2 regions of the Uliginosibacterium sp. TH139 genome follow, and region 1 is predicted to be linked to the other one. Evidence: riboswitches for the same ligand, from Rfam matches in the RefSeq annotation. Region 1 holds a riboswitch; the other holds the start of a gene.
What was found. A riboswitch is a leader RNA that binds a small molecule or an ion and turns the genes downstream of it on or off. The one in region 1 is predicted to bind cobalamin.
Positions count from the first base shown of each region.

Region 2: linked by a shared signal. The riboswitch ahead of C0V76_RS00100 (ribonucleoside-diphosphate reductase subunit alpha) and the one ahead of C0V76_RS15430 (energy-coupling factor ABC transporter permease) in region 1 are both predicted to bind cobalamin.

Region 1 is NZ_PKRR01000007.1:107,874-111,443, forward strand. Features, by position in the region: gene C0V76_RS15425 (sulfite reductase flavoprotein subunit alpha) at 1-1,291, shown strand, start outside; cobalamin riboswitch at 1,428-1,685, shown strand; gene C0V76_RS15430 (energy-coupling factor ABC transporter permease) at 1,872-2,537, shown strand; gene cobM (precorrin-4 C(11)-methyltransferase) at 2,540-3,349, shown strand; gene C0V76_RS15440 (sirohydrochlorin chelatase) at 3,346-3,570, shown strand, end outside.
Region 2 is NZ_PKRR01000001.1:23,298-26,867, reverse strand. Features, by position in the region: gene C0V76_RS00115 (MFS transporter) at 1-200, opposite strand, end outside; gene C0V76_RS00110 (glycoside hydrolase family 6 protein) at 369-1,430, shown strand; gene C0V76_RS00105 (hypothetical protein) at 1,482-1,805, shown strand; cobalamin riboswitch at 1,950-2,108, shown strand; gene C0V76_RS00100 (ribonucleoside-diphosphate reductase subunit alpha) at 2,209-3,570, shown strand, end outside.

The sequences.
Region 1 (3,570 bases):
GGCTGAGCGTCAGCGCAAGGCGCTTTTGCCGGTCGTAGGCGTAGCGGCGGAAGAGTCCATCCTGGTGGCCTGGGCGAGTCAGACCGGCCGCGCCGAGTCGCTCGCGCTGCGCACTGCCGCCGCGCTGCAGGCCGCTGGCCGCGCTGTGGTGATGAGGCCACTTGCCAGTCTTCAGCCGGCAGAGCTGGCGGGCTTTCCGCAGGCGCTGTTCGTGGTCAGTACCTTCGGCGAAGGTGAGGCGCCTGATACGGCTCGCGGCTTTGCTCGAGCATTGGGTTTGGCCGATCTGGAACTCGAACGTTTGCGTTTTGCAGTGCTCGCACTGGGAAACCGGCAGTACCGTCAGTTCTGCGGTTTCGGCCACAGCTTGCAGGCCGCCTTGCTGCGTTTCGGGGCTCAAGCCTGGCAGCCGCTTACGCCTGCCTGTGAAACCGAGCCGGCGGCTGTCGAGCACTGGTTTGCAGGGCTGAAGCGCTTTGGTGTGAGGGATGACAGCCTGAGCGCTTCAGCCCAAGCCGCGCCGGCCTGGGAGCCGTGGCGCCTTGCGCAGCGCACGCTGCTCAACCCTGGCAGCAGTGGCTCGCCACTGTTCGAACTCACGCTGCTGCCAGCCAAAGGGGAGCTGCCACACTGGACTCCCGGCGCACTGGTAGAGATCCTTCCCTGTCCCCATTTATGTTCCGTTGAGCCGGATCTACCGGCGCCACGTCGCTACTCGATTGCGTCGATCCACGAAGATGGGTGTCTTCAGTTAATCGTACGCCAGCATCATCATGCCCTGGGTATCGGGCTGGCTTCGGGTTTCCTGACCCTGAATTGCCCGCTCGATGACGAACTGGCGCTGCGGCTGCAGGCAAATCCGAGCTTCACTCTCGCTGAGGACGATAGCCCCAGCATTTTCATCGGCAATGGCTCCGGTATTGCCGGCCTACGTGGCTTGCTGCGCGAACGTGTGCGACGCGGCTTCGGGCGAAACTGGCTGGTCTTCGGGGAACGCCATCGTGCCACCGATAGCGTGTGCGAAACCGAGTTCGGAGTCTGGGTGCAGGCGGGCTTGCTGGAGGTGGATCGTGTCTTCTCGCGCGAGCCGGGCGGCGGCCATGTGCAGGACTTTCTGCGTGGCGAGTCCGCACGCCTCATGCGCTGGCTGGGTGAAGGCGCAGTGATTCATGTCTGCGGTAGTTTGCAGGGCATGGCGGGTGGCGTGGATGCCATGCTTGAAGCCTTGCTTGGGCGTGAAGGGCTGGACTTGCTGATCGCTCAAAAGCGCTACCGGCGCGACGTGTACTGAGCACACCAACGCCCCGAGCGACATTCGCTTGCATAAATTGTCTCCAGGCGTGGAAACATTCTTTTCTGAGGCGATCGCCAGGGTCGAGAGATCCTCTACAACATCGGGCGCTTTCAGAAAGCAGCGCTTTGTCGTTACACTTATCGCAGCTTCAGGTTCCTGCTCTGTGTCATGCACGTGCAGGTGAAATGGGAAGCCGGTGCGTGCAGCCTTCGGGTTGCGACAATTCCGGCGCTGCCCCCGCAACGGTAAGCGAGTCAAGAATGAACCGGTCAGCACGCTGCTGCTGATCTGGCCACTGTATCCAGTCGGGTATGGGAAGGCGGTTCATTCCGGTGTGCCTTGAGGCCACCACTCGCAAGCCCGGAGACCTGCCTGATGCATTGACGCAGGCCGTTGCGGTGGGCGATGGGGTGCATGTCATGAGGGGCCTCATTGCGTCCCTGCCTGTGCCCATCCGGTGTCCCTCACCACGGGCTGCAGCTCATGATGTTCATCCCTTCTTTCTCTCCTGGCCGTTCCGGCCTGCGTCGTTTCATCCACTACGCAGCGCCCGGTGGGGGCGCAAAGGAGAGTCGCAATGCATATCGAACCGGGCCAACTGGCCGCTTCCACAATTCTCGGCGCCAATGTCGTCGCCAGCGCGCTACTGGTCAGCCAGTTGCCGGGCCTGCTGCTGCGCCCGGCGCTGTGGCTGCGCACCCTGCTGGCAGCAGGTTTTTTCTCGCTGTTCATGCAGATGTATCACCTGCCGGTGGGACCGTCTGAACTGCATTTTGTTGGCGCCATGCCGATCTACCTGTTGTTCGGTTTCCTGCCAACGCTATTCGGCTTCGCCCTGGGGCTGCTGGCGCAGGGGCTGATATTCGAACCGCAGGATCTGCTGCATCTGGGCGTCAATGCGCTCTCACTGATGCTGCCGCTGCTGGCAGCGCACTTCAGCGTAGGCCGCCGCCTGACTGAGGCAGCCCGTAATGGCGAGATCGCGTCCCTGCTCAAGCTGGATGGTTTCTATTACTCAGGCGTCACCTTGATGGTGGGTTTCTGGCTCAGCCAGGGATTGGTGGCGACGCCACTCGTGGAGTGGGCTCACTTCGCTGCGAGCTATGTGACGCTGGTGCTCTTGGAGCCGGTCTTTACCTGGGGCATTGTCAGCCTGCTGACGCGAGCTTCCGGGCAGACGGACACGCCGGCCTGGGCGCGTCTGTGCCTGGATGAGAAGCTGGTTCAGCGCAGCGCGGCCTGACGATGTCCGTTGTCGCAAAGACGCCTGCCGGCCAGTCCGGCACGGTCTGGTTCGTCGGTGCCGGCCCGGGCGATCCTGAGCTCATCACGGTCAAGGGCCGTGGCCTGATCGAAGCGGCCGGCGCGATCCTGTTCGCCGGCTCTCTGGTCAGCGAGGCCGCTACGCGCTGGGCGCCATCCGCGTGTGTGATCACCGACAGCAAGGACATGACGCTGGAGCAGATGTCCGAGTGGCTCGTCGAACAGAGCTCACGCCATCCTGTAGTCGTGCGTCTGCAGACCGGAGATCCGGCGCTCTACGGCACGCTGATCGAGATGGTGCGGCCACTGGATGCGTTGGGCATTCCGGTGGGCGTGGTGCCCGGTGTTTCGTCGGCAATGGCCTCGGCGGCGGCGGCGGTGGAAAGCTTTACGCTGCCGGAGATCACCCAGACGACCATTTTTACGCGCATCGAAGGCCGCACCCCGATGCCTCCCGGTGAAGATCTTGCGGCGCTGGCGGCGCATCGCTGCACGCTGTGCATCTTCCTGTCCATCACCCTGATGCACAAGCTCGAAGCGGGCTTGCGCGCAGCGGGCTGGGCGGAGGATGCGCCGATTCTCGTTGTGCACAAGGCGAGCTGGCCGGGTGAGGAAATCATCCTGCGCGGCACGCTCGCCACCATCAAACAACAGTGTCGTGAAGCGCACATCGTGAGCCAGGCCATGGTGATCGCAAGCCCCACCCTGGGCGCACGCGAATGGCCCGAACTCGCACGCTCCAAGCTTTACGACCCGCGCTTTACCCATCGATTCAGAAAGGCCAGCGCATGAACACCACGACTATCCTCCTCGTCGGCCACGGCTCGCGCGAGGAATCCGGCAACGCCGAAATCCGCGATTTCGTTACGCAGTGGCGCAGCCGCCAGCCGGCATGGCGGATCGAGGTCTGCTTCATCGAGTTCGCTCCGCCATCGCTGCATGATGGCTTGCTCGCGGCGGCTGCACAGAGCGGGCGCGTCTTCGTGCTGCCGCTGATCCTCAATGCAGCCGGG
Region 2 (3,570 bases), on a different contig from region 1:
ACGAATAGCCCCGCCGCCAGTTGCACCGCCACCGCCGGCGCCAGTCCGAGCACCTGGCCGGCCTGGAAGGTGATCAGCAGCAGCAGCGTGTTCTTGAACACGTTGTCATTGAACGCGCCACAGAACTGCGTGAGGAACAGCGGGCCGAATCGACGGGCGCCGAGAAGCTGCAGGGTGGAGCGGGAAGGTTCGATGGACATGCGCAGGGAGCCGGTCAGGATGCCGGGCGAGGATAACGCAGGCCAGAGCCCGCGGCGAGCCTCACAGCTGGCAGCAGCGCAGTGCCACTGGTCGAGTTTCCGTGAATTAAGTCACGGATTCTGCTTAGGATTCCACGCACATAACAAGCAGTTTCGGGGAGTGAAGCAATGCGTCAGGTCTTTCTGGTCGGAGCGGTGGCCGCTCTCATGCTGGCCGCGTGTGGCGGCGGCGGTGGAAGTGCGGGTAGCAGTGGAGGCGCCTCCGCGTCGTCGGTTTCGGTTCAGGCGAGCAGCACAGCGGCCAGCAGCATCGCCAGTTCCAGCACGGCGAGCAGTGCCAGCGGAGGTTTGGGCCTCAGCAATGGCTTCAGCGCCTTCTACTCCGACCCGAATTCGCAGGTGCGCAACTGGGTAGCCGCCAATCCCGCTGACTCACGCACCGCCACCATCAACAGCGCGATCGCCCAGCAGGCCTTCGGCAAGTGGTTCGGCGAATGGAGTGGCGATATCGCCACTGCCGTGAGTGGCTATGCCAGCGCGGCGCAGAGCGCCGGCAAGATCCCGCTGCTGATTGCCTACAACATTCCCAGCCGTGATTGCGGCTCTTACAGCGCCGGCGGCTCCAGCGGTGGTGACGCCTACAAGACCTGGATCAGCGCATTTGCTGGTGGCATCGGCAGCAAGCCGGCGATCGTGATCCTTGAGCCGGACGCGCTGATGCAGCTCGACTGCCTGCCCTCGGATGCCGACCGCACGGCGCGCCTGGCACTGCTCAATTACGCCGTCGACCAGTTTGCCGCCAAGGCTCCGAATGCCTGGGTCTATATCGATGCAGGCCATTCGAACTGGAAGAGTGCGGCTGATACTGCTACCCGCTTGATCAATGCCGGTGTGGCGCGGGTGCGTGGTTTTGCCCTGAACGTGTCCAACTACCGGGCCGATACCGAACTGCAGACCCACGGCGCGGCCGTGATCGCGCAGCTTCAGCTCCAGGGCAGTGCCGCCAAGCCTTATGTGATCGACTCTTCGCGCAACGGCAATGGCCCGAACGGCAGCGAATGGTGCGACCCGGCTGGCCGCAAGGTCGGTGCCACCAGCAAGGTACTGAGTCTTGGTAGCGGCATGGAGATGGCGCTGTGGCTCAAGGCCCCGGGCGAAGCCGATGGCTGTGCAGCCGGCGCCGGCCAGTTCTCGCCGGACCTGGCCTATCGCCTCGCCACGGGCGGCTGAGCCCCTTAGCCCGGCGCTTGCCGGGCTTTTTACGCCTGGAAGATGCTCCGCATGAAACGCCTCCTGCCTCTCATCCTGCTGCTGCTCAGCGCGTGCAGCGAACCCCTGCCTGCCGACAAGGAGATCTATGCCGGCGACTGGGAGGGTCCTGGCATGCTGCTGTCGATCAGCAGTGACGGCCGCCTGTATTACCAGCGCGCCCAGGGTAGCAACAGTACCTCGCTGGATGTGCCGATCCAGCGTTTCGAGGGCGACAACATCGTTGCCGGGTTGGGGCCGGCCTCGGCCACCTTCGTTGTCAGCCAGCGTCCGCACCCGGAGCAGGGTGAGTGGGTGATGGTGGTGGATGGCGTGCGTCTGGTGCGCCAGGAGTAAGCGCGCCGGGTGGCACAAAACCAGTGCAAGTGGCCCTGCAGCAAGCCCGCAAGCGGTTTTCTGGATTTCACTACATCTAGTCGGGTTATTTGTATCTGCTACTAGGTATAGTTGTCATCGGCTTGACTCCGACTAAATACAGCCCCTACACTCCGTCCCGACGGTGTCGGGAAGCCAGCTCGCTGGCGCTGCCCCCGCAACTGTGACCGGCGAGTGCCGGCATGCCACTGGGATGATCCGGGAAGGCTGCCGACAGGCTTTGACCCGGCAGCCAGGAGACCGGCCGTCACACAGATAAAACATCAACTGGAGCGGGGTGTCTCCGGGGCCGATGCGACGCTGCCTGCAGGCCTGCGTTCACCGCCCCCCGGCATGCCGTTCCCCATCAAGAGAGAGAGCCGGCATGCAACATTCCGCCATCGCGGTCGAGGCCGCCCGCAGCAGCGCGCCCAGCAGCATTTCCAGCAGCGAATCCGACTTTGCCGCCAGCCAGGCAGGTCTCGAGCTGATCCGCCGCAATGGCGCTGTGGTGCCCTTCCAGGCTGAGAAAATCAGCGTGGCGCTGTCCAAGGCTTTCATCGCGGTCGAGGGTGGGCAAGGCGCCGCTTCGGCGCGCATCCGCGAGCTGGTGAATCAGCTTACGGCGACTGTGGTCGGTGCGCTGACCCGCCGCCTGCCTGGCGGCGGCACGGTGCATATCGAAGATGTGCAGGATCAGGTCGAACTGGCCCTGATGCGCGCCGGCCAGCACGATGTGGCCCGGGCCTATGTGCTCTACCGTGAGAAGCGCTCTTCCGAACGCGCCGCCCAGCAGGCTGCCGTGCCCGCTGCCGCGCCGGCCCGCCTGCATGTGCTGGATGGCGACGAGCGTCGTCCGCTGGATGAAGTTGCCCTGCTTGGCCAGATTCGTGAAGCCTGCGTTGGCTTGGGGGATGTGTCCGCCGAAACCGTGCTCGAACACGCCCTGCACAATCTCTACGACGGCGTACCGGTGGCTTCCGTGCGTCAGTCTCTGGTGCTCGCGGCGCGCACCCTGATCGAACGTGATCCGGATTATTCCAAGCTGGCTGCCCGCCTGCTGCTGCGCAGCGTGAGCATCGAAGTGCTGGGTGAGGAGCTGGGCCAGGTCGCCATGGCTGCGCGCCTGCCGGAAGCTTTCCCAGGCCTGATCCGCGAAGGCGTCAAGGCAGGCCTGCTCGATGCGCGTCTGGCTGAATACGACCTGCCGCGCCTGGCTGCCGCCCTGAAGGCCGACAACGATCTGCGCTTTGACTACCTCGGCCTGCAAACGCTCTACGACCGCTACTTCCTGCACATCGAAGAGCGCCGCATCGAGCTGCCGCAGAGTTTCTTCATGCGCGTGGCGATGGGACTGGCACTGAATGAGATCGACCGCGAAGCGCGCGCCATCGAGTTCTACCAGCTGCTTGCCAGCTTCGATTTCATGAGCAGCACGCCGACCCTGTTCAACAGTGGCACCTGCCACTCGCAGCTCTCCTCCTGCTATCTGACCACGGTAGCTGACGATCTGGACGGCATCTATCAGGCGGTGAAGGAAAATGCCCTGCTTCAGAAGTATGCCGGTGGCCTGGGTAACGACTGGACCCCGGTGCGTTCGCTGGGCAGCCGCATCAAAGGCACCAACGGCAAGAGCCAGGGCGTGATCCCCTTCCTCAAGGTGGTCAATGACACGGCGCTGGCCGTGAATCAGGGCGGCAAGCGCAAGGGCGCGGTGTGTGCCTATCTGGAGACCTGGCACCTCGAC